DNA from 4 places in the Pseudoalteromonas sp. NZS127_1 genome. Region 1 is predicted to be linked to each of the others. Evidence: predicted binding sites of a transcription regulator. Region 1 holds the regulator's gene; each other region holds the start of a gene.
The links. The regulator sigma-54, encoded in region 1, starts transcription at its own class of promoters, with help from an activator protein. The targets are predictions, from matches to a motif close to GTTGGCACGNNNNTNGNNT.

Region 1 (8,065 bases):
TAACACAATGGTTACCTCGTTTGTTATTTTAATTCTTGGTTTTGCAGCTCTTGTTTGGAGTGCAGACAGGTTTGTTTATGGCGCTGCGGCTCTTGCTAAAAACTTTGGTGTACCTACACTTATTGTTGGTTTAACCGTGGTAGCTATGGGCTCTTCAGCACCCGAAATGATGGTTTCAGCCTCTGCCGCTTTGGCTAATAAAACCGACACAGCAGTTGGTAATGCTGTTGGTTCTAATATTACAAACATTTTACTTGTGTTAGGTATCACAGCTTTATTTCGCCCTCTTTCAGTTTCATCAAGTACATTAAAACGTGAAATGCCATTAGTGATGCTCGTATCTTTAGCTACTTGGTATGTGTTCTCAGATAACTACTTTTCATTTAATGAAGGTGTTGCACTTTTGGTTGGCTTTATCGTATTCATCGGTGGGTTAATTATTGTATCTATGCGTGCAAAAAACCAAGATGACCCATTTGTCTCAGAAGCCTGCGACGACGTCCCTAACGATGTACCTACGAAAAAAGCGGTATTTTGGTTAGTTGTCGGCATGATACTCCTACCTGTTAGCTCTCATTTTTTAATAGGTTCGGCTGTCGATATTGCTAAATACTTCGGCTTAAGCGACTTAGTCATTGGCTTAACAATTATTGCCATCGGTACTAGTTTGCCTGAACTTGCCGCTTCGGTTGCAGGTGTACTTAAAAATGAAGATGATTTAGCACTAGGTAATATTGTTGGCTCAAACATATTTAATATTCTAGCGGTATTACCACTTGCCGGTATTATTAACCCTTCAGCCATTGATCCATCATTAGTAAGCCGAGACGTATTAATTATGATTGGCGCAACACTTGCTCTTATTATTATGTCATTGAACTTTAGAGGCACCCAACGTATCAATAGAGTAGAAGGCGGCTTATTGCTAATAGCGTTTTTGGGTTACCAAGGGTATATTTTTAGTCAAGTAGGGTAAATGATGGCAACGCTAAATTTTATTGAACAAGGCCTTCGCGTTTTAGATGTTGAGCGCCAAGCACTTAGTGATATTGCACAATATGTAGATGAGAATTTTCATAACGCATGCCAATTAATGTACGACTGTGAAGGCCGTATTATTGTCATTGGTATGGGTAAATCAGGTCATATTGGCAATAAAATAGCAGCAACCCTTGCAAGCACTGGCAGTCCTGCATTTTTTGTTCACCCTGGTGAAGCAAGTCATGGTGATTTAGGTATGATCACTAAAAATGACGTGGTTATGCTTATTTCTAATTCAGGTGAGACCAGCGAAGTTTTAAATATCATTCCTGTTTTAAAACGACTTGGTGCCAAAATGATATCGATGACTGGCAATACGCAATCAACCATGGCGACCCTTGCTAATGTGCATGTGTGCATTAAAGTAGAAAAAGAAGCCTGTTCATTGGGTCTAGCTCCTACATCAAGTACCACTGCAACGCTTGCGATGGGCGATGCCATGGCAGTTGCATTATTAGAAGCTCGCGGGTTTACAGCTGATGACTTCGCGCTATCTCACCCAGGTGGTAGTTTAGGCAAGCGTTTATTACTTACTTTAAAAGATGTTATGCACAGCGGCGCAAATACACCTATTATTAGCGTTTCACAAACAGTTAAAGACGCCCTCATTGAAATGTCTGCTAAAGGTTTAGGTATGACAGCCATTGTTGATGAAAATCAGCAGCTCGTGGGATTATTTACCGATGGCGATTTGCGTCGTATTTTAGAGCAAAGAATTGATATTCATACAACACAAATAGATGTTGTTATGACTAAGTCATGCACTACGGCTACGCAAGATATTTTGGCTGCTGAAGCGCTTAATATTATGGAACACAAACGTATAAATGGCTTAATCGTCGTCAATGAGAAAAACCAACCTATTGGCGCATTAAACATGCAAGACCTATTAAAAGCAGGAGTATTATAAATGCAATTTGAAGAACTCTATCAACCGCTGAGCGATGATGCAAAAGCACGCGCTAAAAAAGTAAAACTACTTATATGCGATATTGATGGTGTATTTTCTGATGGCCGTATTTACCTTGGTAATCAAGGTGAAGAGCTAAAAGCATTTAATACAAAAGATGGTTTTGGCATTAAAGCGCTTATAAACAGTGGCTTTGAAGTGGCTGTAATTACTGGTCGTCATTCACAAATAGTGCAACAACGTATGAGCAGCTTAACCGTACAGCATATTTATCAAGGCCAAGAAAATAAGCTCATTGCCTATCAAGAGCTAAAAGACAAACTCAACCTTAGCGATGAACAAATTGCTTATATCGGTGATGATGGTCCTGACATGCCCGTTATGGAATTAGTCGGCTTTGCTGTTGCAGTAAATGATGCCCATCCACTTATTAAACGTTTATCACACTATGTAACGCAAATGCCTGGCGGCTTTGGTGCAGTAAGAGAGCTCACCGACTTACTTATGCTTGAAAATGGTAAAGCATTGACTACACAAGGCACTAGTTCATGAATGCAGCGCGCATAATATTAAGCGTTTTATTCATTAGCTGTATGGTTTGGCTTTGGTACCCTTATTTTACACAAACAAATATTGTGCCTCAGACTGAGCCTGAAGTTATTGCCAAGCCTGATTACATAGCCATAGAACTCAAACAAACAGCCTATGACGAACAAGGTAAAATTAGCCACAAAGTCACTGCGGCTAAAATGGAGCTATATCAACAATTAGGTTTTACGTTTTTTGAAAAACCTATTTTTACTTTATATAACGAAAAGCAAACGTGGCAAATAAATGCAGACGAAGCAACATTATACGAAGACAAACAATTAATTTTAGAAGGCAATGTGGTTGCCAAAAACTTAACCGATAACGCCATGATAGACAAAATCAATGCTGATAATATTCAGGTAGATATAAAGCTATTAACAATGCGTTCGGAGCAACCCGTTATCATCACTGGACCCAATTTAAAAATCACTGGTAAAGGCCTAGAAGCCGACTTAAAAACCGAAGTGATAAAACTAATTAACCATACGCGAACCATATATTATGACCAATAAAATATTAAAATCACTTATTATTCCTACACTTATACTAGCGTTTAATAGTAGTGCTGCAGAGCAAAACACGCAACCGGCTGCAAATCAAATTTCAATAAGCGCCGATAAGCAAGAAGGTCAATTAAAAGCTAATGTCGGGATTTTTGAGAAAAACGTTGAAATTATTCACGGTAACCGCCGTATCACAGCCGACCGCTTAGAAGTACATAAACGCGATGAACTTGGCGATAATAAACAATTATTAATTGCTACAGGTAGCCCTGCGCACTTTGAAGAAAAGCAATCAGATGGCACGACTATGAGCGCCAGTGCTGACGAAGTACGTTATGATGTATCTAAGCGTTTTTTAACGCTTGTTGGTAATGCACAAGTATCGCAAGCGGGACAAAAAATAAATGCTAAAAGCATTACCTACGATATAGAGCAGCAGCTAATCAGTGCCGAAAAAGATGAAAACTCAACTGACCGCGTTCACACAATTTTAGTACCAATCGAGACTAAAAAAAGTAAAAAAAGCGACAAAGGTCAACCATGAGCACATTAAAAGCAGAGCTATTAGCAAAGAGCTATAAAGGCCGTGAAGTTGTAAAAAACGTCGGCCTTGAAGTCAAAGCTGGCAGTATTGTTGGCTTACTTGGCCCTAACGGCGCAGGTAAAACTACCACGTTTTATATGATAGTAGGACTTGTACCTAGCGACAAAGGTAAAATATCGATAGACGATAACGATATTACTCTTTTACCTATGCATAGTCGTGCTAGATTAGGCATTGGCTACTTACCGCAAGAGTCTTCAATATTCAGAAAGCTGACTGTTTATCAAAACTTAATGGCCATTTTAGAAACGCGCAAAGAGTTAAATAAACAAGCTAGAGAAGACACTCTCGATAAATTATTAGATGAATTTAGCATACAACACATTCGTGATAGCCAAGGTATGGCATTGTCGGGTGGCGAACGTCGTCGTGTTGAAATAGCACGTGCGCTGGCAGCAGATCCTAAATTTATATTACTGGATGAACCATTTGCAGGTGTTGACCCGATTTCGGTATTAGACATAAAGAAAATAATAGAACATCTTAAAAATCGTGGGATTGGTGTATTAATTACCGATCATAACGTAAGAGAAACCCTTGATGTTTGTGAAAAAGCCTACATTGTTTCTCATGGGGAGCTGATTGCATCAGGTACTCCAGAACACGTATTAAATGATAAAACAGTACGCGATGTTTACTTAGGCGAGCAATTTAGGCTGTAACATTTACGCCATGTCTTTAAGCATCTGCTAGTATTAATTATAACAACATAAAAGGATTGTTAGAGATACATGAGGCAATCACTACAGCTGCGCATGGGCCAGCAACTTACAATGACTCCACAGCTGCAACAAGCTATTCGTTTGTTGCAACTCAGTACATTGGATCTCCAGCAAGAAATACAAGAAGCTCTCGACAGCAACCCGCTATTAGAGGTTGAAGAAGCAGACTATTCAGAAGACGCTGCAGGTAAAAACGAGCAAAAAGCAGATACAGATGACATAACTGTTAGCGCATCTGCCGATGATGCTCCAAGCGAATACGAACAAGATAGTGGTGAAGCACTTGCAAAAGACACGCTAAGTGACGACATGGCTATGGATGTTAGTTGGGATGAGTACATGAGTGCCGCCCCAGCAGCATCATCGGGTCCGATGCCTGAAGACGAATCAATATACCAAGGCGCCTCTACTGAAACGCTCCATGAGTATTTAATGTGGCAGTTACAACTAACGCCATTTAGCCCTACAGACGAAGCTATTGCTATTGCTATTGTAGAAGCCGTCGATGATTCAGGTATTTTAACACTAAGCTGCGAAGAGATTTTAGAAAGCTTTAATCAAGAAAACGAAGATGATAACGAAGTCGAACTTGATGAAATTGAAGCTGTATTAAAACGCATCCAACTGTTTGATCCTGTTGGTATTGCTGCACGTAGTTTACAAGAGTGTTTGTGTATTCAGCTTAACCAGTTTGATAAAGAAACACCTTACATTAATGAAACAAAAATGATTTTAACCGAGCATATTGATTTATTAGCTGCTCGTGACTATCGTACATTAATGAAGAAAACTAAGCTCAAAGAAGAAGAGCTTAAGGAAGTAATGACATTAATACATACTCTTAGCCCTAAACCTGCAGATACTATTGTAAGAGAAGAATCTGAGTATGTTATTCCTGATGTGTCAGTTAAAAAAATTAAAGGCCGCTGGGTTGTTGAGTTAAACCCAGACAGCATGCCTAAAATTCGTGTTAATAGCCAATACGCGGCAATGTCTCGCACTGTAAAATCCAGTGGTGACAGCCAGTTTATTCGCTCGCATTTACAAGAAGCTAAATGGTTTATTAAAAGCTTAGAAAGTAGAAACGACACGCTATTAAAAGTGACAAATTGTATTGTTAAGCAACAACAAGGCTTTTTTGAACACGGTCCTGAAGCCATGAAACCAATGGTTTTAAATGATGTTGCTGAAATGGTAGAAATGCACGAATCAACAATTTCGCGCGTAACAACCCAAAAGTATATGCACACACCCCGTGGTATATTTGAGCTTAAATATTTTTTCTCAAGCCATGTAAGCACCGAAAACGGTGGTGAATGTTCATCTACAGCAATCCGTGCGCTTATCCGAAAATTAATCGCAGCAGAAAACTCAGCAAAACCATTGAGTGATAGCAAAATAGCGGATATATTGGCTGAGCAAGGAATTAAAGTAGCGAGACGTACAATCGCAAAATACCGCGAATCTCTGGCTATTCCACCGTCAAATCAGCGTAAAAGTTTGATTTAAGACGCAAAAAAAAGAGGGTAATGCTTATGCAACTAAACTTAACTGGTCGTCACGTAGAATTAACCGATTCACTAAGAGACTATATTAATACCAAATTTGCGAAGCTAGAAAGACACTCTGATCATATTAATAATGTTCATGTCATTCTCGATGTAGAAAAATTAAATCAAAAAGCAGAAGCCACCATACACGTAAGCGGTGCTGAGCTATTTGCCTCTACAGAACATCAAGATATGTATGCCGCCATTGACTCGTTGATCGACAAGCTCGATCGACAAGTAATTAAACACAAAGAGAAGCTTGCTCGACACTAATATGATGAAATTAAGCTCACTTATATGCCAGGACTGCAGCAAAGCTGCGGTCCTTTTTAATAGCAAAAAAAGAATTTTAGAGTTCATTAGCGAACTTGCTCACGACAAACTTCCGTATTTACCGCAACAAGATATTCTTAATGCTTTAATGAGCAGAGAAAAATTGGGTAGTACAGGTATAGGGCGTGGCATTGCCATTCCTCATGGAAGAATGAGCGGTGCAGAAGAGCCTTTGGCTTTAGTACTCGTTAGCGAAACTCCAATAAATTTTGATGCGATCGATAATCGCCCTGTTGATATTTTCGTCGCACTCATCGTACCAGATGGCGATAACCAGCAGCACTTAAAGACTCTAGCAACCATTGCTGATAAACTAAACAACAAAGATTTTTGTAAACAGTTACGCAGTGCAAAATCAGATACTGAGCTTTACCAAGTTATTGTCAATCAATCATAGTTTTATAAAGGGTGTTAAATGGAGTTAATTATCATAAGCGGCCGTTCTGGTTCTGGAAAGTCGGTTGCTTTACGCGTTGTAGAAGATTTAGGTTATTATTGCGTAGATAATATTCCAGTTAACTTGCTTCCTTCATTAGTTCGCAGTGTGTCTGATAGCTATGATAAAATTGCTGTTAGCATTGATGTGCGTAACATCCCTAAACAACAAGATGAATTTAACGATATTCTTGAATACTTGCCTGGCTTTGCAAAACCTACGTTATTTTATTTAGATAGCGACGATCAAACATTGATCAAACGTTTTTCTGAAACTCGTAGATTACACCCACTATCAATTGACTCGTTGCCTCTTGATTTAGCCATCAAAAAAGAAAAAGAATTACTTGATGTATTAATCACCCGCGCCGACTTTATGATAGATACAACTGATTTAAGCGTTCATCAACTTGCTGAATCTATTCGTGAAAAGATTTTAGGTAAAAAAGATAAGCAACTGATTGTCACGTTTGAATCGTTTGGTTTTAAATACGGTATACCAAAAGAAGCAGATTACGTATTTGATGCACGCTTTTTACCCAATCCACATTGGGAACCTGAATTAAAACCTTTAAATGGGTTAGATCAACCTGTTAAAGATTATTTGGCCAATCACAGCATAGTGCAAAAATTCACATGGCAAATTCAAACATTTGTACAAACGTGGTTACCGCACTTAGAGCGAAATAACCGCAGTTATTTAACCATTGCCATTGGGTGTACAGGCGGGCAACACCGCTCTGTATATTTAGCGCAAACTATCGGTGAAAGTTTTGCAATGACACATCCCAATGTGAAAATTCGCCATCGCGAACAAGAAAAATAATATAGCTGAATAATCACCTGTTCAGCTTAAGTAGAGTAAGTTATGCATTGTGAAGACACTTTTTTAATAAAAAACAAATTAGGATTGCACGCCAGAGCAGCCACCGTGCTTGCCCAATTGGCAGTGCAGTTTGATGCGACAATTACATTATTTCAAGATGACAAAGAAGCCGCAGGCGATAGCGTACTTGCACTAATGTTACTTGAAAGTAGCCAAGGCAAAGAAGTAAAAGTTGTATGCAAAGGCCCCGATTCTGAGCAAGCTTTACATGCTGTTGGAGAATTAATAGCACAACGTTTTAATGAACAAGAATAAACAGTTATAAAAATAATGCTCGCATTACTAATGCCCCAACTAAAACAGATATATAAAATAAATACGGTTAGTGACGCCAGTTAACTCACCTCTCCCCATAAAATAATATAAAAATTTATAAAGGACGCCAATGCCTGAAGCTTTTGAACAAGATTACCCACTACAGCAACTAAAACAGGTGACTAAGTCACTCAATAGTGGTCAATTTGTTCAAGTTAGGCGCATGCTCGCAAAA
Region 2 (8,065 bases), on a different contig from region 1:
CATTGCTGAATACAATCGCTCTGTGCAAGGGTTTTTAGTGGGCGGAGTTGAACGTATTGTAAATATGAATTGGGAAAAAATAATGCCACCGCCATCAGGCGCTGGGCGTTATTCATATTTAACGGCAGTGACCGAAATCGAAAATGAATTAGTCGAAATTCTCGATGTAGAAAAAATTCTCAACGAAATTTGCCCAGTAAACACAGAAGTAAGTGCTGAAGTTGCACAAAGCGGCGATATTCAAAAAGATTTAGGCGAACGTATCGTATTTATTGCAGACGACTCTGCTGTTGCGCGTAATCAAGTTAAACGTGCCCTAGAGCCGTTAGGCGTGCAAACAGAGCTTGCCAAAAATGGTAAAGAAGCACTTATAAGATTAAAAGAAATAGCAGAGCTTGATTGTAAAAACGATATTACTGAGCGAGTAGCGTTACTTATCTCAGACGTTGAAATGCCAGAAATGGACGGCTATACCTTAACAGCTGAAATAAAAGCAGATCCCAAACTTGCACCTTTGCATGTTATTTTGCATACCTCTTTGAGTGGTGTTTTTAACCAGGCTATGATTGAAAAAGTCGGGGCAGATGACTTTATTGCTAAATTTAACCCAGACGAATTAGCAACAGCGGTTAAAAAGTGGGTTCATTGTGATTAACAAAAATAGGTGCTACTAACTTGAATAATAAAGATTTGCAGCAAAGTGAATACGACCAGTTTCGTTCGTTTTTAGAGCAGCAATGCGGCATTGTTTTAGGTGAAAACAAACAGTATTTAGTTAAAAGCCGACTTGCTCCGTTAATGACTCGATTTAATGTGGGATCTTTATCGGAGTTGGTTAGTAAAACTCTCGGGCCTCACGAGCGGCAATTAAGAGCCGCTGTGGTTGATGCAATGACCACAAACGAAACGTTGTGGTTTAGAGATCAATACCCGTTTGAGTTGCTCCAAAATAAGCTTTTTCCTGAGTTTAAAGACTTGAGAAGGCCTTTAAAAATTTGGTCTGCTGCCAGCTCATCAGGACAAGAACCCTATTCAATAGCTATGTCAGTAGCTGAATTTAATACTAAGCAACCTGGTGTGCTTCGTATGGGTGCACAAATTATTGGTACCGACATATCTAATACCATGCTTGATATGTGTAAAAATGCAGAATATGACGCGCTTGCACTTGCCAGAGGGTTATCTGCAGAGCGTCGTAAAAAGTTTTTTAAAGACAGCGGCAATGGTATGGCACAAGTAAACGATACAATAAAAAAACAAGTTAGTTTTAGGCACCTGAATTTGCTTGATTCTTACGCGTTAATGGGCAAGTTTGATATTATTTTTTGCCGTAATGTACTTATTTACTTTGCGCCTGAAATAAAAGCTAAAATTATTAATCAGTTTGCACAAGCATTAAACCCAAAAGGGTACTTATTTTTAGGAGCGTCAGAGTCCCTAACTGGTCTAAGTACTGAATTTGATATGGTTAGATGCAACCCCGGTATCATTTACCAAAAGAAATAACTAAGTTAATTCATTTCCCTAAAACGACGCACCAAGCGTCGTTTTTCTATTTAGATACATAGTCTTATAAAAATATAACACTTCCTAATATTAATGGCTTATTTTTTGCTTTATTCATGGGTAAGTCAATTTTTTGGAGAAGGTTATGGCTATCAGTTTTGATAAAGCATTAGGTGTGCATCCGCAAGCCATGTTGATCCGTTCACAGCGAGCTGAATTAATTGCAACTAATATAGCTAACGCTGATACGCCTGGCTATAAAGCAAAAGATATTGATTTTGCCTCTGCATTAAAAGCGGCAAGGTCAACCCAGCAAAGCGGCAATACTATGGTAAGAACTAATGATAAACACATTGGTGGAGGTACTCATAGTATGGGCAGTTCAGAATCATTTCGTTTGCCAAATCAATCAGATACAGGTGATGGTAACTCGGTTGATATACAAGTGGAACGAAACTTGTATACACAGAATGCTATGGAGTATCAGGCCAGCTTGCAATTTTTAAGCGGTAAATTTAAAGGCCTGAATAAAGCTCTCGGTAGTCAAGGATAAAAATTATGAGTTTATATAATGTTTTCGATATTGCAGGTTCGGGTATGAGCGCACAAAACGTTCGCTTAAATACTACAGCTAGTAATATTTCTAATGCTAATACCATTAGTTCATCTCAAGACAAAACGTACCGAGCGCGCCAACCTGTATTTGCGGCTGAGCTAACAAAGGCTTCAGCATCAGTAAGTAACCAACAGGGCTCCGCAGTTGGTGTTAAGGTTTTGGGCATTGTTGAAAGTAATGCACCATTACAAATTGAATATAACCCAAACCATCCAAGTGCGGATGAAAATGGCTATATCTATAAACCCAACGTCAATGTTGTAGAGGAGATGGCAAATATGATTTCTGCCTCTCGTTCTTACCAAACAAACGTGCAAGTTGCTGATGCAGCAAAGCAAATGCTAAGTAAAACACTGTTGCTAGGGCAGCGGTAACCGAGGGTAGGTTATGAGTAACGATATTAGTACATCTTCATCCTATTTAGACTCTATACGCTGGCAAGAATCGCAAGTAGCGACCAGTGATAATGAGAGTGATGCGTTAACACAAGAAGACTTTTTCTCTTTGTTAACTCAGCAATTATCGTTTCAAGATCCCAGTAACCCTGCGGATAACGATCAAATGATTGCGCAAATGACTAGTTTCACAATGGCGCAAGGCATTAGCGATTTAAATTCAAATTTTGATAGCTTAGCGTCATCTATGACATCAAATTCAGCTTTGCAAGCATCAACACTTGTTGGCAAGCAAGCTTTACTTGAGTCAAACACCTTAGATTTAAATGAAACTGGTGATGCCAGAGGCTCGGCAGTGGCAGAAGAAGCCGTTGATAACTTAAAAATTAAAGTGACAGATGCATCAGGTCAGCTAGTGAGAACTATTGATATGGGTTCTCAATCAGCAGGTGCAGTACGTTTTGCGTGGGATGGCAAAAATGAAGCCGGTGAGCGTTTACCTGAAGGTGAATACTCAGTAACCGCCGAAGGAAGTACTGACGGCGAATTTTCAAGCTTGCCCATTGCTACATTCAAGAACATTGAAAGCGTTAATATTAATGGCTCAAGTGGCATTATTATTAACACTAAAGAAGGTGCGGTTAGGCTGACAGATGTAGCAGAAATCGCGTAATAAATTTTAGTATTTTTCGCCTGCTAGCAGGCCACAGACTAACAGGTTAGAGGTGAATTATGAGCTTCAATATTGCATTAACCGGCCTTGCTGCCGCGCAAAAAGATTTAGACGTAACGGCAAATAATATTGCAAACGTTAATACCACAGGTTTTAAAGAGTCACGCGCTGAGTTTGCCGATGTTTACGCTTCATCAGTATTTAGCTCTGGTAAGACTAAAAATGGTGACGGTGTGCAAACAACCATGGTTGCGCAGCAGTTTCATCAAGGCTCACTGCAATTTACAAATAACTCACTTGATTTAGCAATCACTGGTGAAGGTTATTTTGCGATGACCGACGATTTATCTTCGCAAGATTTAACATATACACGTGCAGGTGCATTTAAGCTTAACCAAGATAACTTTATGGTTGACGCAAAAGGTAACTTTTTACAAGCATTCCCAGTTGATTCATCTACAGGTGATACAACGTCGGTAAGTTTGAGCACAACTGATCCAATTCAAATCCCTGATTCGTCTGGTTCACCTCGCGCAACAGAAAATGTATTTTTGTCGTTTAACTTAGATGCAACGGCGGATCCAACAGGTCTAGATTTTGACCCTGCTTCTAGTGGTACTTATAACTCATCTACGTCAACAACGGTATATGATTCACTAGGTGAACCACATATTTTACAATACTTTTTTGCTAAAGAAGATGATGCCGCAGCAGGTGGTACAGATAACAGTTGGGAAGTATACGCAACACTCGATGGCAAAGTAGTTGATGGCACAACTGGTGGAGAACAAACCGCGCCTTATACACCACTTACCACCCTTGGTTTTAACTCAAGTGGTTTACCATCAACAACAGGTGGTGTGGCAAATACAAATACAACTACTTTTGATGAAATACTACTACCAGCGGGTTCTGGTGCTGGTTTATCAACATTACTAGACAATGGTGCAACTTTCCCAGGTACTGGTATTGAGCTTAACTGGCGCGATGAAAATAACACGGCAGGACGTATCCCAACTCAGTATTCAAGTGGTTTTGAAGTAAAAGCACTCGATCAAGATGGCTCAACGGTTGGTCGTTTAGCCGGAATTGATATAGGAACAGACGGTAAAATTGTCGCTTCTTACAGTAATGGTGACTCAACATTCCTAGGCCAAGTGGCTATGGTACGTTTTCCAAATTCACAAGGGTTATCACAAGTGGGTGATACAAGCTGGAAGCAAAGTATTGATTCAGGTGAACCTGTAGCGGGTGAAGCTGGTTCGGGTACGTTTGGTGGAATTAACTCATCAGCACTTGAGCAATCAAATACTAACCTTACTAATGAGCTTGTAGACTTAATTACTGCACAGCGTAATTACCAAGCAAACTCACGTGCGCTTGAAGTTAACTCAACTATTCAGCAAAGTATTTTGCAGATTCGATAAGCTAAACCCTATTAAATATATGAGGCTGCATTTTTGCAGCCTTTTTTATAAGTCCTCTTTGCAAGCCCTTCTAAATACCTCTCAATGTTGCGTCAAATTTAATCTGGCATCTATTTTGCATTTGTAAGTTCAGAGATTTTTTATGTGAGTCGATACTATGGACAAAATGGTCTACATTGCGGCCTCTGGCGCTAAGCAAAGCCTACAAGGGCTTGCTTTAAAAGCCAATAATTTGGCAAATGCAAATACAACGGGTTTTAAAGCTGACTTTGCGCAGGCGCGTTCTATGCAAGCGTTTGGCGAAGGTTTGCCTACACGTGTATTTTCAATGCAAGAGCGTCCGGGTTCAAACATGGTATCGGGTGGCATTGTTCAAACCGGGCGAGACTTAGATATCGCAATGAGCGATAACGCATGGCTTGCTGTGCAAGATGCCTCCGGTAATGAAGCTTACACCAAAGTGGGTACGTTAAACGTTACAGCTCAAGGCATGCTCGTAACCAGCCACGGTCGTCAAGTTATTGGCGAAGGGGGACCTGTTATTTTACCCGTCCCAGTCGAAAAAATAGGGTTTAGCCAAGATGGCGCTATTCAAGTTCGACCACAAGGCGCCCCCGCTAACTTTTTAGAAGAAATAGACACGCTTAGAGTGGTAGAAGCAAATAGCTCACAGCTCGAAAAAGGTAACGATGGTTTATTTAGACCAAAAGCAAATGTAACAGTAGATACCTCTGCCAATGTAAAAGTTTTAAGTGGTTCGCTTGAAATGTCGAATGTGAACCCAGTTCACGAAATGGTCGACATGATAAGCCACCAGCGCCAATTTGAATTACAAGTGAAATTAATGAAAACAGCTGAAGAAATTGACGAGCGTCAAGATCAGCTGTTACGCATTGTTTAACTTTAAAGTGAGGACACGATTATGAATCCAGCATTGTGGATCAGTAAAACGGGGCTAGACGCCCAACAAACCGATATATCGGTTATTTCAAATAACTTAGCGAATGCGAGTACCGTAGGTTACAAAAAAAGTCGCGCTATATTTGAAGATTTACTTTATCAAAATATTAATCAGCCGGGCGGTCGTTCATCGCAAGATACCGAAATGCCATCGGGCCTAATGTTAGGTGCGGGTGCAAAAGTTGTAGCTAACCAAAAAGAGTTTACGCAAGGCAACATGTTGACCACCGAAAACTCACTAGATTGGATGATTTCTGGCGAAGGTTTTTTTGAAGTACTGCAACCAGATGGCAATATTGCTTACTCGCGCAACGGCCAGTTTACTACCGATGGCGATGGACGAATTGTTACATCGGGCGCAGGTTATGTGATTCAGCCAGAAATGAATGTACCAGATGACGCGCAATCAATTACGGTTTCGCAAGACGGCGAAGTATCTGTACGTGTTGCAGGCCAAGCCGATAACGTGGTCATTGGTCAGCTGACTATTAGTGATTTTATTAATCCGTCGGGTCTTGAGCCAATCGGTCAAAATCTTTATACCGAAACAGCTGTAAGTGGTGCGCCGGTACAAGGTAACCCTGGTGTTGAAGGGTTAGGTAGCATTATTCAAGGCTCACTCGAAACTTCAAACGTAAATGTAACTGAAGAGCTCGTAAATCTAATAGAAACTCAGCGTATTTACGAAATGAACTCAAAAGTAATTTCGGCCGTTGACGAAATGATGAGTTATATCAATCAACAGCTTTAATAGAGTAGGGGGAATTATGCGTAATATTATTTTATTTACAGCGGGCACGTTATTTTTAAGTGGCTGTATGTCTACGCAAAATAGTGAAGTAGTGCAGGACGACCCTTACTACGCACCTATGTACCCCGAGCCTATTTTAGAGCCGCTGGTAGCCACAGGTTCATTGTTTAATACTCATACATCAAACGACTTATATTCTGATAAAAAAGCGCTACGTACTGGCGATATAATTACGGTTAAATTGCAAGAGTCTACTCAAGCAACAAAAGCCGCTAAAACAGAAACAGACAAAGAAACCGACGCAAGCTTAGACCCAGTGATTGGCTTAGGTGGTCTACCTGTAAATATAGGTGGCGATAGTATTCAGTTTGGTATTGGTAGCGATTCGTCGTTTACGGGCGATTCAAAATCAAACCAGTCAAACAGCTTAGTGGGTGATATTTCGGTTAATGTAATGCGCGTTTTACCTAATGGTAACTTAGTTATACGCGGCGAAAAATGGCTAACGCTTAATACCGGTGAAGAGTTTATTCGTTTAGAAGGGCTAGTACGCCCTCAAGACGTAAGCGCCGATAATACGGTTGAATCAAATCGTATTGCTAATGCACGTATTCAATACTCAGGTAAAGGGCAAACGCAAGAAGCGCAAAGTCCTGGTTGGCTTACACGTTTCTTTAGCAGTTCGCTGTTTCCATTTTAGAGGGTAACAACATGAATAGCCTTAAAGCTTTATGTTTAGTTGCGTTATTGGGTTGGCAGTTTACTGCCAGTGCTGAGCGCATAAAAGATGTGTCTATGGTTGAGGGCGTGCGCTCTAACCAATTAGTTGGTTATGGCTTAGTGGTTGGTTTACCGGGCACTGGTGAGCAAAACTCATATACACAACAAAGTTTTAGAGGCATGTTGAACAGCTTTGGTATTACGCTGCCTTCAACTCAAAGTCCTAAAATTAAAAATGTTGCCGCTGTTGCTGTGCATGCAGAATTACCCGCATTTAGAAAGCCCGGGCAAACAATAGATATTACGGTTTCTTCTATTGGTAGTGCAGGCAGTTTACGTGGCGGTACTTTACTACAAACTTTTTTAAAGGGTGTAGACGGTAACGTGTATGCAATTGCACAAGGAAGCTTAATTGTTGGTGGCTTAGGCGCACAAGGCCTTGATGGTAGTAAGGTTGTAATTAATACCCCTACAGTTGGTCGTATACCAAATGGCGCAACAGTTGAACGCACTGTAGAAAGCCCATTTATGCAAGGCGATTACATTACCTTCAACCTAAACCGTCCAGACTTTACAACGGCAAAACGCCTAGAAAAAACAATTAATGACTTAGTTGGCCCAAATAGCGCACAAGCAATTGATTCTGTTTCTATCCGTGTTATTGCACCACGCGATGCATCCCAGCGTGTATCGTACTTATCGACACTCGAAAACTTAGAATTTAAACCAGCTGACATGGCCGCTAAAATTATAGTTAACTCGCGCACCGGTACAATTGTTATTGGCAAAAACGTTAAGCTTCAGCCTGCGGCTATAACTCACGGTGGCTTAACAGTAACAATTGCAGAGCAACAAAATGTGTCACAACCAAACCCGCTAGCAAACGGTGATACAGTTGTCACACAGCAAAGTATTATTGATGTAAACCAAGACGACTCGCGCGCCTTTGTATTTAATCCAGGTGTAAGCCTTGACGATTTAGTTCGCGCAATTAACGAAGTAGGCGCAGCGCCTGGT
Region 3 (8,065 bases), on a different contig from region 1:
CCACTCATCGGCAGGAAGTTCGTTACCCACAATAGATGCGGTGGCATCGCAATAAAATAGTACATCGTGCTTTTGGCAAATATCGCCAATATGCTCAAGAGGTTGGTTCATGGTGGTGGATGTATCGCCCTGTACCATAGCAAGCACATGGGGTTTTACATCAACAATGGCTTTTTCGATCTGTTCTGGCGTAAACACTTCGCCCCACGGTACTTCTATTGTGTGCACCTTTGCGCCAACGCGTTCTGCTATTTCAGCAAGTAGGTGGCCAAAGCGCCCCATAATTGGCACTAGTACTTTATCGCCTGGGCGTAAAATTGAGCATAATACGGCTTCAATACCTGCGCGCGATGTGCCATCTATTAGCATGGTCCATTCGTTTTTAGTTTTAAAAATTTCGCGGTAACGTGCCATGGTTTCGTTCATAAAATCGGTCATTACTGGGTCGTATTGACCTATAAGCTGCGCCGACATAGCACGTAAAACACGAGGATCTGCATTAATAGGGCCTGGTCCCATTAATAAACGCTGTGGTGGGTTTAAGGTTTGAACTTGCGTGTTATTAAACATATTTTAGGCTCCCAGAGTCTGAATGAGCATGCGAATGCCGGTTATCATTAAGACAACGGCAAAAGCGCGTTTTAGTTGTTTTTGATCCAGCTTGCTACCAATTTTTACGCCAATAGGCGCAAATAAAATAGTCAGCGGAATAATAAGAAAAAAGGCAGGGAGGTTAACTAACCCCCACGTACCTAGGGGAGCATCGGTTGGCGTTGTGCCAATACTTAATAAGGTAATAACACCTGGTAGCGCAATCAATAAACCAAAAACGGCCGCAGTTCCTACTGCAACATGGGCGCGTACATTAAATGCGTTTAGCATAGGTACGCCAATAGTACCGCCGCCTATGCCAATCATTACCGACAAACCACCTACAATACTTGCCATAACGCCTTGACCAAATTTACCTGGCAGTTGTTTTACAAGCGCGGGTGCGCCGGCTCTAAATAACATATTAAGGCTTACCAAAATGGCAATGCAGGCAAACATGAGCACTAATGCGTTACCGCGAACGGAATGAGCAATAATACTACCGACTACCGCCATAACTAATATAAACGGTGCCCAGTATTTTATTAGCGCAAGGTCAATATTTCCTTTGCTATGATGCGAGCGAATAGATGAAAGCGAAGTAGGTACTATGGTTGCAAGTGATGTGGCGGTGGCTATCATCATTGCCGACTCTGGGCTTACGCCAAAACCTTGCAGTAAAAAATACAGCACAGGTACGATAACAATACCGCCGCCTACACCAAAAAGTCCTGCTAAAATTCCGGCAAAAATACCGGTTGCTATTAAGGCCGCTACTATTGGCCATTGGTTTATTATTTCTGACATTGTGTTCCTGCTGTAGTTACTGTTGCACGTCCATCTGAACGAGGATCTGTTGCAGCTTCAAGGCTTGTAGGTGTATCTAAAATAGCCCCAGCGTGCCCCATCATTTCGCTATTATTATCAACGCTTACCCAATCGTGGTCACGTTGATTTAATTCATGTTCTATATGAAAAACTAACCCCTTTTCAATTTTTAAATTTGTACTTGTATCGCCCCATGTGCGTCCAAGTAACCAACGAGGGTCGCTAATTGCTTGTTTTATTGATTTATTTCGCCATGCGTAGCCTGCAAAAACAGCGGCTTGGGTTTGTGGTTGCCCTTCACCGCCCATTGTTCCGTAAGCAAGTCGACGACCATCGCTAAACTTTGCCATTGCTGGGTTAAGTGTATGAGCCGGCTTTTTATTTGGCGCAAGGGCGTTAATATTGTTACTCGCATCAATATCTTCATTGTTTAAACTAAAGCTTAAACCTCGGTTATTCCACACAAAGCCGCCTTCGCTCATTAGTATTCCGCTGCCAAATTCCCAGTAAATACTTTGAATAAAGCTTACTAATTGCCCGTTTTTATCTTTTGCAGCCATCCACACTGTATCGCCAGGCTCTGCGTTAAATGACCATTGTTTGGCTTTACTCATATCAATATTGTTAGCAAGTTCGCTTAAGCGCTCATCGGTTAGTGCGTTTTTATAATCATCCCCTAACACATTAGGATCAGCCCAAAGGGTAGGGCGATGCGTAAAGCTTTGTTTAGTTGCCTCAACAATTAAGTGCGTCCAGTCGGCATCGGTTTTAGCTAAATGCTTTAACTTATTTACGGCACCAATTATTTGTAGTGAATGCACGCCCTGTGTTGGCGCGGGTAAGTTGTAGCAATCAATACCTGATAAGTTAGCATTTAGCGCAGTAACGACCTCGGCTTTTGTATTTGCAATATCACCTGCGGTGATTGAGCTGCCTGCTTTTGCTAAGTCGGCGGCAAATGAGTTAGCAAGTGCGCCTTCATAAAATGCGTTTAAACCATGTTTTGCTAAGTATTCAAACGTTGCAGCAAGTTTAGGGTTTTTAAAATGTTGACCTGCTTGTAAGGGCTTGCCATTGGGTATGTAGAGGTTTTTAAACGCGTTATTAGTATTGTTAGCAGCGGCTAGCTTTTCGCAGCCTGCTTGCAAGCTTTTTGTTACGGTAAAACCCTCGCGAGCAAGCTCAATAGCGGGCGCTAAAATGTTTAACAGTGGTAGTGCTGCGTGCTCATCTAGTTCAAGCGCCTTTTGCCAACCGCGAATTGTACCCGCTTGAGTTAGTGCGCTTAATCCGCCGCGCTCTGGTATTTGCGTGAGCGGGTTATACGCCGTTGTATTAGTTGCTGCGCGGCCGCAGGCATCAATAGCAGTGGGCGTTTTTTGGTTTGGGTTATCGATAAGCCAAAAGCTGTCGCCACCAATTGAGTTCATATGTGGATACACAACGCTAATCGCAGCGGCAGCCGCTACCATAGCCTCGGTAGCTGTACCGCCTTGTTTTAGTATATTTATACCCGCCTCTGTTGCCGAAAAATGAGACGCGGTAAATGCAATATTGTGTGTGGTCATGCCGGTGTGTCCTGTTTAAAGTGTTCAGCTAGGTGCTTAACGCAAGCAAGTAGGCTTTTATCGTTACCGTGGGTCATCATTAATGAAAAACCATAAGGATGATCATTTGCTAAATCAGCCAGCGGTAAATGCACTTGCGCTGAGCCACTAAGTCCTGCAATTGCCGAAAGCGTAATAATTTGCATACGTAAGGCGCTTGTGTCGGCGCCTAATTTAGGTGCAGTTGTAGGGGTGGTGGGTAAAAATAAGCAGCTGTGCTTGTTTAAGTTTTTAGCGACGATTACTTGCCATTCGTGCTGTATTTTTAACGCCTCTTGTTCTTCTTGCTTGGTTAAAGCCAGTGCCATTTTAAAACGAGCCGCAATTGCTGGCGCAAAATGAGAAAGCTGATCTGGGAGTTCTAGCCAGTCTCGGTGCGTTTTAGCAATCGCACGACCTTGTAATATTCTAAAGGTATCGGCAAGCTCACTTAGCAGGCTGCTTTTGGGGAGCTTAAAATCGATATGATGATTAAAATAAGGTTTGGTTTTTTCTAAAAGCTTACCCAGTGGTGCTTGTAAAGAGGGGTCAACGAGTTCAAAGAGTGCTTCGCAAATAACCAGCGTATTTACTTTATTAATAGCTTGTTGTGGTAATAATACATCGCTAACGCTGCTTAATAGCTCAGCGCTTTGGGTAAGCCAACCTATGGTATCAAAAGGGGGAGCCAACGGTATTAGGCCGTCTTTTTCAATCACGTTATGGCTTGGCCTTATGCCATATAAACCACAATAGCTGGCGGGTATTCTAATTGAGCCGCCAGTGTCGGTACCTAAGCCAATATCGGCTAAGTTAGCAGCCACGGCTGCTGCCGAACCCATACTCGAACCACCGCAAGCATGCCCTTTTAATTTAGGATTTTGCGCAGCGCCATAATGTATATTATTACCCTCTAAGCTATAAGCCAGTTCGTCTGTGTGGGTAAAGCCTATAAAGTTACAACCAGCGGTCATGAGCTTATTAACCGAGCTTGCCGTACTTTGAGCCGGTTTAGCTGTTTTAAACCAATGTGGGTTGCCTGCGCTGTTACGCTCGCCTTTAATAGCAAATACATCTTTTACCACAAGGCGCTTATTAATAAGTGTGCCTTGGTAATGTGTTTGCCATGCTTTAGGACCATGGTCACAAAAAATACCGGTCGTATTATTATTTTTGGTACTCATATCACCACTCGTTATAAAAAATCTGACTAAGCAGTCCAGATTTAGGGTGATTAAAAAGACAGATTAATTTTTATTATTTTTCAGCCCACTGCGTAACATCTTGTTTTTATTTTACAGAGCCTGATCCGCTTTTTAATCGGTTAGCTTATTATATTGTTTAAAACCTAAGCAAGAGGAATGCCATAAATTAAAATCCTGTCCAACTGGTCAGGTTTTGATGGGTTGTGTGAGGTTTATAAATGTGGGCTGTAAAAATAATGGCATTGAAATGAGCTAAAACAGACCAATTTGGTGCGCAGGTGCACCAAGTTGGCTGTTATTTATATGGTTTTGAGTGCTAAATAAGGGGCGTTTTACTGATGATTAAACCATTAATATCGGCGTAAACCCAATCGTTAGGTTCAATAGTGGTGCTAAGCATGGTAACAGCTTGGTTTTTATCACCAAAGCCGCGTTTTAAGGTACTACGCGGTGTAGAGCCTAGCGCCATTACAGGTAAGTTCATCGTGGCAAGTATTTCAATATCTCGGCAACAGCCATTTATTATTACGCCTTCCCAGCCATTACTTAAGGCACGCTCAGCCATAATATCGCCTATGAACGCAAAGCGTTTGCTCGCAAACCCGTTTATAACTAATACTTTACCTTCACCATTTTCATGCAATATATCGGCGGCAAAAGAGTTGTCTTCTGGGCAGGTAACGGTAACTACTTTGCCATAAAACGTGGTTTTTTTACCAAAGTGGTAAAGGCCGCTGTCTGCTACTTGTACGTTATCGCGATGATCGTCAAATAAATCGGGTGTAGTAAAGGATGTCATGGGTTAAGTCTCACTTTGCTCAGGTATTTTAAGACCAATACCTTTTAAAATTATGTGGGCAATTGACTGCGTAATTTGTGCCACATCGGTTTCGTCGTACTCTAATTTGTTCATTACAAGTAAAACCTCAGCCTGAAAGTCGGCGTAATATTGCGTGGTAGACCAAATAGTAAAGAGCAAATGGTACGGGTCAACCTTATCCATTTTATCTGCGTCCATCCATGCTTGAAGTACATCAACCTTTTGTTTAACCCAAGGGCGGGTATTGGTTCTAAAGTAGTTTTGTAAATAGGGTGCACCGCGCAGTATTTCACTGGCAAATAAGCGAGATTGCATTGGCTGATTTACGGCCAGTATTACTTTGCTTTTAATATAGTTATAAAGCACGGTAGCTGGATCGTCGTTAATTGTGACGTTATCAAGCCCTAAGTTCCAATTAGCTATTATGCGGTCAATCACAGACTCGTACAGACCATCTTTACTTTTAAAGTAATACAAAATATTAGCTTTTGGCACCTGCGCTTCTTTAGCAACCATGCTCATACTTGCTCCGTCGTAACCTAATTGCGAAAACAATTGCTCGGCGGCATCTAAAATTAGTTTTTGGTTTTTCTCGCGTGTAACTTCTTTTTTATTTGGCTTTATTTGTGTGGTCATTATAGAGTTTGCGTGTTTAACGTATTGATTGATTGTAGCTTTACTGACCAAAAGGTCAATTACTAAAAAGGTGAATGTTAAAAACAGGCGAGAGGTTTAAGCTATTAACTTTAATTGTTTAATTAAATAATTACTGTTAGTTTAGTTTCAAATTTACGAGTAGTACTTTTGGGTTGGCAAATGGATTTTATAAGCAAAAATAAATATACACTATATGGAGTCGCTGCAATATTACTGTGGAGTTGCTTAGTTGCATTACTACGGGATATTTCTGAGTTGTTTAGCCCCATTGGTGGTGCTGCGGCTATGTATTCTGTCAGTGCGATATTTTTAATTTTGGTTATGGGAGTGCCCAAGTTTAGTGGTTTTTCGAAACGCTACTTGGTAGTAGGTACTTTATTATTTGTATCGTACGAAATTTGTTTGGCGCTTTCTATTGGTATGGCAAATAGTCGTCATCAGGCAATGGAAATGGCGGTTATTAATTATTTATGGCCCACGCTAACAATATTGCTCTCTATTATTATTGGGCGCAAAAAAGTAAGTTACTGGGTTTACCCAAGCATGATTATTGCTTTTTTAGGCGTTGCTTGGTGTATTACGGGCGATCAAGAAATGTCACTCGATACGCTTGTTACTAACTTTGCTGATAATCCTGCTACTTACCTAATGGCATTAGCTGCAGCGTTTATATGGGCTATTTATTGCGTAGTAACGCAAAAGCTGAGTAATGGTAAAAATGCCATTACGTTATTTTTTACTGTTACGGCAATTAGTTTGTGGGCGCAATATGGTTTTAGTAATGAAGCGCCATTAACGTTTTCACTCAGCTCAAGCATGACGTTATTATTAGCTGGTGTAGTCGTGGGGAGCGGTTATGCACTGTGGAATCAAGCTATTATTGGCGGTAACTTAATGCTGTTGGGCACGCTTTCGTACTTTACACCGGTGTTTTCTAGTATTATTTCGGCGTTGTATTTATCTATTACGCTGAGTGCTTCGTTTTGGCAAGGGGTTGTACTGGTAACAGTGGGCTCGCTAATTTGCTACTTTGTAACGCGAGAAAAGCCTAAACGCACAGTAAACTAATCTACTTTAGTTAACTCTTTTAAGGTGCTGATATTTAATGGTTTAATGGTTTAATGGTTTTATATTTTAAATCTAAATTTATACCTTTAATGAGGCGTGCAATACGCCTCATTAAGTTTTTCTTTATAATTTTGCAGGTATAACTGCATAGCTTACTGATTTATTTCTAACTTTTTTTGCACAATAATAAAATATTAATGCAAATACTGCAGCGCTAATATCAACAAAACCGCTTTGATAATATTTTAAAAAATCATCAGCTAATAAAGCCTGTATAAGTGTTGAAACTCCCATACCAGCAGATAAAAGTGTAATACCCATTAAGCCCCAATAGCTAGCGTGGTGAGTTCCTTTAAAAAAGGTATAAGCAACAAAGGCAAAAAATACCAAATAGTAACTATAGAGATAGCTGTAATTTGCGTTACCCATATATTGGTTAGTCCATTTAGCTTGTAATAAAGTGGCAACCATTGCAATCATTGACCCTAAGCAAACACCAATTGTTAAATTTGCCATAAATCGTGTACTTCGTTTGTTGGCATCTTGTTTAAAGCGCTTGTCTAGCCATAATAAGTTACCAGAGTAAAATAAGAATGCGCCAAGTAGCCCCATAACAAAATACCCCCAACGTCCCCATTCACCTCCATAAGTACCAAAGTGAAGTGAAAAGAAACTTCCTACTATATTACCCCAAACACCATCATCTCCTTGCGGATAGCTTGAGTTAAGTACTTCTAATGTATAGGGGTGTAAGAATAAGTAGTCGGTATCAGGTCCGCGAACGACAGCGCTGCTATTACTCATTTTTAATGTTGCTGTCGGACTGTTTGTATTTAAACGACTAAATGTAATGTGAATTGGCTCATAACCTGGGGCGTAGTTTTTTGCCGCTAGGAGCTGCTTATTTATGCTTGGTAAGTTTGCAATATGATAATTATGTGCTGCTGGGGCAGGTCGTTGAAAAAAGGATTTATCGTCATAAAATGCTGATAGACCATCATAAACCAGATCATGAAATGCAAATACCACCACAGTAAACGCTATAATTAAATGAAAAGGCAAGCTGGCGATCCCAACTAAATTATGACTATCGAGCCAAAAGCGACTGGCGCCTTTTTCTTTTCGAATCGCAAAAAAGGTTTTTACAAGCGTAGGTAGTAAAATAATTACGCCAGACACCAATGCTAAAAAGTACAGCGCAGATGCTATACCGAGTATATATACGCCTGATTGGTCGTGCCCAATTTCGCCTGCAAACCCTGCGGTTCGATGTAAGTAATCTATTAAATCTGCAAGTTTATTCTCACTTT
Region 4 (8,065 bases), on a different contig from region 1:
ACCCCACCAATAAAAAATTAAGTAGGTTGGGTTGAGCGCAGCGAAACCCAACGAAAAAATATCCTACCAACAAACACAGGAGCTTTGCATTATCGATTGTTTTAAACATCCTTAAACCAACACAAACATACAATAATGCTGGTTTTAAGCTCACCTATTTTACCTCTCATTTCCTTCTCCTTGTACAAAAGATCTTTAAGTAAATGATTTACAAAGAGGTTAAGAGGCACTACGCTTTTAGAGATATTCATATATTCCTATTGAATAAGAAGTTGATAACCTTAAACGGAAAACAAGGTTCGAATATTGAAGCAACTATCACTCTAACCATAAATCGCTCTCTTTATAATTAAGGAAAGGGCTAATGCCTTTAGAGTTGTACTCTACGCATATGCTTTCGAGACTATTCTTAGCCATTTTCACAAAAAAGCCAATTGGGTAGACTAGTCTCCATGTCTTTGTGGATACTAATCCACCCATAGAGCTCAAATCGGTTACAGTTAATACTTCTTGATAATAAGGTTTAAATTCAACTCTGAAAGGCGATTCAGCACCATTGCCTAGTAATCTAAACTCGTGTGCAAGTTTATTCCGATACATGTAGAGCAAATTCTTATGAGTGAAACTCTCTGGTGATAATCTATCGAGTGTTTCTGGGGGCTTATTTTTTTGTTTCGGCCATTTATCTAAAAGTTCCTCAAAAGTTGGATCTAACTCTAACCCTTTGCTAATTGATAGCAGGCTATTTGAATTAGAAAATCTTTTCTTTTTCTCTAATTTAGCCCAAGAATTAAGGGTTAAAAATGAACTTGGTAATTGAGGGTGACTTTCTAACACACTACAGAGCTGTAATAAGCTAACTCTATTATTATGCTCCCAACCAGAGTGCTCTGATATTGTTTTTCGATATCGATGACCTACTTTATTTTCATTTGGAAAAGCAGCAATCGAGAGAGAATCAAAGACTGAGCATAATAATAGCTTAGCTGGAATACCTTGATGCCGGCGATTTGGTTTTGAAAAAGCAGCTGCAATCATGGTCCTATTATATGTTCTGAATCGAGTAACTTTTTCCTCAATCGTTTCCATTCGCTCTCTCCCATAGCAAACTGAATATAGTTTTCTAGCTTTGAAGTATCCTACTTTTACTAGCAATATTATCATCTATATCTAAAAATTAATTTTACTATTATAAATTTACCAATGCTATAGCCTTAGAGATTGCTCGCCAGTAGTGGAACTCTTAACTTTGGTATTTGGAGACTCACCAAACACAAAAAAGCCGCTGTATTTTGCAATACAGCGGCTTTTAAAATCACAATTCTAAATTAATAGATTATGCTTTAGGTCCACGACCTGCACGTTTACGTTCGTTTTCTGTAAGGTAACGCTTACGGATACGAATGTTTAGTGGAGTTACTTCAACTAGCTCGTCATCATCGATGAACTCAAGCGCTTGCTCAAGTGAGTAGTTAAGGTGTGGAGAAAGCGTTTGCGCTTCATCAGTACCAGATGCACGTACGTTAGTTAACTGCTTGCCTTTAAGGGCGTTAACTGTAAGGTCGTTATCACGGTTATGAATACCGATAACCATACCTTCGTATACTTCAACACCGTGACCGATGAATAAACGGCCGCGTTCTTGTAAGTTGAATAATGCGTTAGTAAGTGCTTTACCCGTTGCGTTTGCAATCATTACGCCGTTCTTACGAACACCGATGTCGCCACCTTTGTGAGGACCGTAATGATCGAACGTATGGTACATAAGACCAGAACCCGAAGTAAGCGTCATGAAATCAGTTTGGAAACCAATTAAACCACGGCTAGGGATCATGAAATCTAAACGCATACGGCCTTTGCCATCTGGAGTCATGTTAGTAAGTTCACCTTTACGTAGGCCAACTTGTTCCATAACAGAACCCTGATGCTCGTCTTGACAGTCAATAGTTACTGTTTCAAACGGTTCTTCTAGAACGCCATCTACAGTACGTAAGATAACTTCTGGACGAGAAACTGAAAGCTCGTAACCTTCACGACGCATGTTCTCGATTAAGATACCTAGGTGTAATTCACCACGACCAGAAACACGGAAGCTATCTGGGCTACCAGTATCTTCAACGCGAAGTGCTACGTTGTGTACTAATTCTTTGTCTAAACGCTCACGGATATTACGTGACGTTACAAACTTACCTTCTTTACCACAGAAAGGTGAGTTATTTACAGAGAATGTCATTGTTACAGTTGGCTCATCAACACTTAGAGGTGGTAATGCTTCAACGTTTCCTGGGAAACAAACTGTATCAGAAATCTTAAGCTCACCAATACCTGTTACAGTTACGATGTTACCAGCGTAAGCTCTATCAGTTTCGATACGTTCAAGACCTAGGTAGCTTTGTACTGCGCCAATTTTACCATTACGTGTAGTGCCATCAGCACTGATAATAGTAACTTGTTGGTTAGGAGCAACAGAACCACGTTTAATACGACCAATACCAACTACACCAACATAAGAGTTGTAATCTAGTTGAGAAATTTGCATTTGGAAGTCACCTTCAGGATCTGCATCCGGTGGTGATACTTCGTCAACGATCATCTTGAACATAGGTTCCATGTTGTCTGATGGCTCGTCTAAATCTAGTGTTGCCCAGCCGTTGATAGCTGAAGCGTAGATTACTTTAAAATCTAACTGTTCGTCAGTTGCGCCAAGGTTGTCGAATAAATCAAAGATTTGATCCATAACCCAATCAGGACGTGAACCTGGCTTATCAATTTTATTGATAACTACGATTGGCTTTAAGCCTTGCGCGAATGCCTTTTGCGTAACGAAACGCGTTTGTGGCATTGGACCTTCTTGAGCATCAACAAGTAATAATACTGAGTCAGCCATCGAAAGTACGCGTTCAACTTCACCACCGAAATCGGCGTGTCCCGGAGTATCTACGATATTGATATGGTAGTCGTTCCAAGAGATGGCTGTGTTTTTAGCCAAAATGGTAATACCACGTTCTTTCTCAATGTCGTTTGAGTCCATCACGCGCTCTTCGTTACCGCCGCGTGTTTCTAATGTACCTGATTGCTCAAGTAGTTTGTCAACCAGAGTTGTTTTACCGTGGTCAACGTGCGCGATAATCGCTATATTTCTTAACTTTTCGATGCTCATATATTTACTCAGAGAAATTAAATTCTCAATGATCCTGCAAGATCTACGCACTCATCCACGCTTTCGCGAGATGTCCCAGCATAGGATTTAAAAGGGCGCATATTATCCCTCATTAATGACATGGATGAAAGTTTATCCAATACATATTTTAAAACTTTCTCAATACTTTTACTAAGTATCTGTTTTATATATGACAATTATATGAATTAAATTTCAATATTTTTTTGAAAAACAGTCTTTTTGGCTATTTTTCCGATCTTTTTGTTACTCTTTTGCATTTAGGTTATGCTAATTTCAGCTGATTAAATTAACAACAAATTACGCTCTGTAAATTTTGCACTAAAATGGAATACTTACGCACCAACATGGTGCGTTTGTATATTCCATTTTGATGCAATGATATTTTTTTAATTTATAAACAGCCAGTTACAATAATGGCACAAAATCAGCTTAGTAAATACCAAAGCAATTATGCAGCAATAACAAAACCCAATAGTTGGAGGACACATGTCACAATCGGTTTTAGATTTTATTAAAGAAAATGACGTCAAGTTCATTGATTTACGCTTTACTGACACTAAGGGTAAAGAGCAACATGTATCGATTCCTCATCACCAAGTTGATGAAGATTTTTTCGAAGACGGTAAAATGTTCGACGGTTCTTCAATTGCAGGCTGGAAAGGCATAAACGAATCAGACATGGTATTAATGCCAGTTCCTGAGTCAATCAAACTAGACCCTTTCACTGAAGAAGCGACATTAATTTTACGTTGTGACGTAGTAGAGCCTTCTACACTACAAGGCTATGAGCGCGACCCGCGTTCTGTTGCTAAGCGTGCTGAAGATTACATGCGTTCTACAGGCATTGCAGACACTGTTTTATTTGGCCCTGAGCCAGAATTTTTCGTATTTGACGATGTTAAATACAAATCAGATATGTCTGGTTCTATGTACAAAATTGATTCTAAGCAAGCTGCTTGGAACTCAGATAAAGAATATGCAGATGGCAACACTGGTCACCGTCCAGGTGTTAAAGGCGGTTACTTCCCAGTTGCTCCAGTTGATGACTTCCAAGATTGGCGTTCAGCTACGTGTCTAGTTCTAGAAGAAATGGGCCAAGTAGTAGAAGCACATCACCACGAAGTAGCAACAGCAGGTCAAAACGAAATCGCTACTCGCTTTAATACAATGGTATTAAAAGCGGATGAAATTCAAGAAATGAAATATGTTATCCATAACATGGCTCACTTATACGGTAAAACAGCAACGTTTATGCCTAAGCCAGTTGTTGGTGATAACGGTTCTGGTATGCATTGTCACCAGTCTTTAGCTAAAGACGGTGTTAACCTTTTTGCTGGCGATAAGTACGGCGGTCTTTCTGAAGATGCACTTTACTACATTGGCGGCATCATCAAGCATGCTAAAGCAATTAACGCTTTCGCAAATGCCTCTACTAACTCGTACAAACGTTTAGTACCAGGTTTTGAAGCACCAGTTATGCTTGCATACTCTGCACGTAACCGTTCTGCATCAATCCGTATCCCAGTGGTTCCATCTGAAAAAGGTCGTCGTATTGAAGTACGCTTCCCGGATCCAACTGCTAACCCATACCTTGCTTTCTCAGCAATGCTTATGGCTGGCCTTGATGGTATCAAAAACAAGATCCATCCTGGCGATGCTATGGATAAAGATTTATACGACTTACCAGCTGAAGAAGCAGCAGAAATTCCAACTGTTGCAGCATCACTTGACGAAGCACTATCTGCACTTAGCGCAGACCGTGAATTCTTAACTCAAGGTGGCGTTTTCACTGATGACTTAATCGATGCTTACATCTCACTTAAGTCTCAAGAAGTTGAAAAGCTTAACATGACAACTCACCCAGTTGAGTTTGAAATGTACTACAGCTGTTAATTAAGCTGTAAAAAATATGTGTGTTCTCAAGCCCGCTTTGCGGGCTTTTTTAATGGTAAAATTAGTCAATCTCCACTAAAGTTAAGTTACCGATAAAAATGCAGGGCTGCAGAGTGAATAACAAGATTTTATTACTATTAATTACTTTAGGATTAAGTAATTATGGTTATTCCGGTGAAACAAAAATATACGCTTGGAAAGATAAAAATGGCGTATTAGTGTTCTCAGACACCCCTCATAAAGGGGCCCAAGAGGTAAAGCTCACCAGCCAAGATCTTAATATGCCTGCAACAAATACTGACATTTTTGACGAGCAACCTCAGCCTCAACAAGCGGCCTTTAGTATTGCTATTTCCTCACCTGATCATAACCAGACTATTCGTGAAAATACCGGCACTGTTTATGTAACTAGCCGAATAAAACCACGCTTTGAAACTGGTTTTACTATACAACTTTTTATTGATGGTAAAGCACACGGCCCAGCCAGTGACAGCTCAACCTTTGCAATTAGAGATGTAGAACGTGGTCAGCACACACTACAATTAAAGCTTTTTAATAGTAAAAACCAAGTTATTGCTACAAGCGAACCCTGCATATTTTTTATGCACCGAAAAGGGCTAAACCTAGGTAACTAAATTGGGTCATTACTAAACGTGCAGCAGTGTATTTAACCATATAACTTGCTTGCAAACATCCACGCACTAAAATGGTGCAGCTATGATTAATAATAAAAACTTTAGCCCTGAGCTACTCGATGCCATTTGGCAAAATCAAACAACCGCTATCATGTTACTTGATAAAAACTTCACCGTTGTATATGCCAATACCAGTACCAGCGAGCTGCTTGGCCTTGGTAATAAGCGCCTATTAGATCAACCGTTTGATAGCCTTTTTAACTACCATTCAATCGATTTACAGCGTATAGAACAATACTCACTAGTTGAAGGCGTAGATTGCCAGCAGCATAGAGCTGACGTGGTTTTTAGCGATTCTCGCCATGCAAAAGTAGCCGTAAGTACACGACAAATTAAGTTTAATGGCTCGCTTTATATTTTATTTGAGTGGCGCCAAACCGATGACGAAATTAAGCACGACCAAGCGTCTAATCAAATGCATCAATATCAAGCTGCCCGAAACCTAATTAGAGGGTTAGCTCACGAAATTAAAAATCCTTTAGGTGGAATTCGCGGAGCGGCGCAGTTATTGCAGTATGAGGTTGATCAACAAGAAAGAGATCAATGTGCTGAGCTCATCATTGAGCAAGCCGACCGATTACGCGAGCTAGTAGATAGGCTTTTGGGGCCCAATCAACTTCCTCAAAAATCGTATGGCAATATACATCAATCACTTGAATCAGTTGCAAGGCTAAGTACGTTAGATAATTGTTCTAACATTAGCTTAGTTAAAGATTACGACCCGAGTATTCCTGATGTATACATTGATCAAGGCAAAATTCAGCAAGTGGTATTAAACATTGTTCGAAATGCCCAACAGGCGCTTATAGATGGCGGTGAAATAACAATAAAAACCCGCATAAATCATCAGCATCGTCGCCCGGGTAAAGCACCTAAAAAAGCCTTGTTGATCCAAATATCTGATAACGGACCAGGTATTGATCCCAGTGTACGCGAAACACTGTTCTACCCTATGATCACCAATAAAGAAGGTGGCTCTGGGTTGGGCCTTTCAATAGCGCAAACACTGATTGATCAACATGATGGCTATATAGAATGTGATAGCTGGCCTGGACATACTGAATTTAATATCTATCTGCCCTTTGCAGATTAATGTTTGGAGTTTGCATGAAAACAGTTTGGCTTGTAGATGATGATGCTTCTATTCGATTTGTACTCGAAAAAGCACTAACCCGTGCAGGGTTTAACGCAGAAAGCTTTTCTAACGCGCAAGATGTATTAAGCGCATTGAAGTTTAGCCAACCTACTGTTTTAGTTTCGGACGTACGAATGCCAGGTATGGATGGTATGGCGTTGCTTGAACTTATTGCAGAGCAAAACCCTGGATTGCCCGTTATTATAATGACCGCGCATTCAGATTTAGACTCTGCCGTTAATGCATTTCAAAAAGGTGCTTTTGAATACCTAGCTAAGCCGTTTGATTTAAACGAAGCGGTAGCACTAGTCGAAAGCGCATGCAGAGCAAATTCCACTAAAAAAACTAAGCGTAAGCAAGCTCCACCAAAAAGTGCGCATATAATTGGTGAAGCACCCGCCATGCAAGAAGTATTTAGAGCGATAGGTAAGCTATCGGCCTCTAGCATGAGCGTATTAATAAATGGCGAATCTGGAACAGGTAAAGAACTTGTCGCCAGTGCGCTGCACAATCATAGCCCACGTAAAGAAAATCAATTTATTGCACTTAACATGGCAGCCATTCCAAAAGAGCTTGTTGAGTCAGAGTTATTTGGCCACGAAAAAGGCGCATTTACCGGTGCTGACAGCGTACGTAAAGGCCGTTTTGAGCAAGCCAATGGTGGCACACTGTTTTTAGATGAAATTGGTGATATGCCACTTGATGTGCAAACACGTTTATTGCGCGTACTCGCCGATGGTGAATTTTATCGCGTTGGTGGTCATCAAAGTATAAAAGTAGACGTACGTATTATTGCGGCTACGCATCAAAACCTTGAAGATTTAGTTAAGCAGGGCAAATTTAGGGATGATTTATTTCATCGTCTTAATGTTGTGCGCCTACGTTTACCTGCTCTTCGAGAACGTACTGAAGATATAGAAAGCTTGTCGCAACACTTTTTACATAAAAGCGCTAAAGAGCTGCAGGTAGAAAGCAAAGTACTGAGCCCTAAAGCAACTGAGCAGTTACGTTTATTTAATTGGCCAGGCAATGTGCGCCAATTAGAAAACACATGTCGCTGGCTGACAGTTATGGCACCGGGTGAGCTTGTGAGCGAGCAAGACTTACCGCCTGAAATTCTTGATGCCACACCAGCTCAAGAAGAAGGTGATTGGTTAGATG

Region 2: I6F50_RS03830 (flagellar basal body rod protein FlgF) is a predicted target of sigma-54. The motif match lies at 4,720-4,738, and genes of this name have one in related genera.
Region 3: I6F50_RS12795 (amidase family protein) is a predicted target of sigma-54. The motif match lies at 4,356-4,374, and genes of this name have one in related genera.
Region 4: glnA (glutamate--ammonia ligase) is a predicted target of sigma-54. The motif match lies at 3,594-3,612, and genes of this name have one in related genera.

The regions. Positions count from the first base shown of each region.
Region 1 is NZ_JADYXO010000003.1:2,207-10,271, reverse strand. It holds gene I6F50_RS04395 (calcium/sodium antiporter) at 8-976, shown strand; gene I6F50_RS04390 (KpsF/GutQ family sugar-phosphate isomerase) at 980-1,951, shown strand; gene kdsC (3-deoxy-manno-octulosonate-8-phosphatase KdsC) at 1,952-2,503, shown strand; gene lptC (LPS export ABC transporter periplasmic protein LptC) at 2,500-3,054, shown strand; gene lptA (lipopolysaccharide transport periplasmic protein LptA) at 3,044-3,589, shown strand; gene lptB (LPS export ABC transporter ATP-binding protein) at 3,586-4,311, shown strand; gene I6F50_RS04365 (RNA polymerase factor sigma-54) at 4,381-5,880, shown strand; gene hpf (ribosome hibernation promoting factor) at 5,907-6,194, shown strand; gene ptsN (PTS IIA-like nitrogen regulatory protein PtsN) at 6,199-6,651, shown strand; gene rapZ (RNase adapter RapZ) at 6,670-7,515, shown strand; gene I6F50_RS04345 (HPr family phosphocarrier protein) at 7,558-7,830, shown strand; gene mgtE (magnesium transporter) at 7,961-8,065, shown strand, end outside.
Region 2 is NZ_JADYXO010000002.1:157,283-165,347, reverse strand. It holds gene I6F50_RS03860 (chemotaxis protein CheV) at 1-655, shown strand, start outside; gene I6F50_RS03855 (protein-glutamate O-methyltransferase CheR) at 676-1,506, shown strand; gene flgB (flagellar basal body rod protein FlgB) at 1,652-2,059, shown strand; gene flgC (flagellar basal body rod protein FlgC) at 2,065-2,496, shown strand; gene I6F50_RS03840 (flagellar hook assembly protein FlgD) at 2,510-3,190, shown strand; gene flgE (flagellar hook protein FlgE) at 3,250-4,617, shown strand; gene I6F50_RS03830 (flagellar basal body rod protein FlgF) at 4,775-5,518, shown strand; gene flgG (flagellar basal-body rod protein FlgG) at 5,540-6,328, shown strand; gene flgH (flagellar basal body L-ring protein FlgH) at 6,345-7,028, shown strand; gene I6F50_RS03815 (flagellar basal body P-ring protein FlgI) at 7,040-8,065, shown strand, end outside.
Region 3 is NZ_JADYXO010000013.1:44,140-52,204, forward strand. It holds gene I6F50_RS12780 (alanine--glyoxylate aminotransferase family protein) at 1-570, opposite strand, end outside; gene I6F50_RS12785 (sulfite exporter TauE/SafE family protein) at 574-1,398, opposite strand; gene I6F50_RS12790 (gamma-glutamyltransferase family protein) at 1,386-2,987, opposite strand; gene I6F50_RS12795 (amidase family protein) at 2,984-4,189, opposite strand; gene I6F50_RS12800 (putative 4-hydroxy-4-methyl-2-oxoglutarate aldolase) at 4,527-5,009, opposite strand; gene I6F50_RS12805 (TetR/AcrR family transcriptional regulator) at 5,013-5,666, opposite strand; gene yddG (aromatic amino acid DMT transporter YddG) at 5,847-6,755, shown strand; gene I6F50_RS12815 (PepSY domain-containing protein) at 6,879-8,065, opposite strand, start outside.
Region 4 is NZ_JADYXO010000012.1:91,233-99,297, forward strand. It holds gene I6F50_RS12360 (hypothetical protein) at 319-1,089, opposite strand; gene typA (translational GTPase TypA) at 1,337-3,160, opposite strand; gene glnA (glutamate--ammonia ligase) at 3,668-5,074, shown strand; gene I6F50_RS12375 (DUF4124 domain-containing protein) at 5,188-5,709, shown strand; gene glnL (nitrogen regulation protein NR(II)) at 5,792-6,862, shown strand; gene ntrC (nitrogen regulation protein NR(I)) at 6,877-8,065, shown strand, end outside.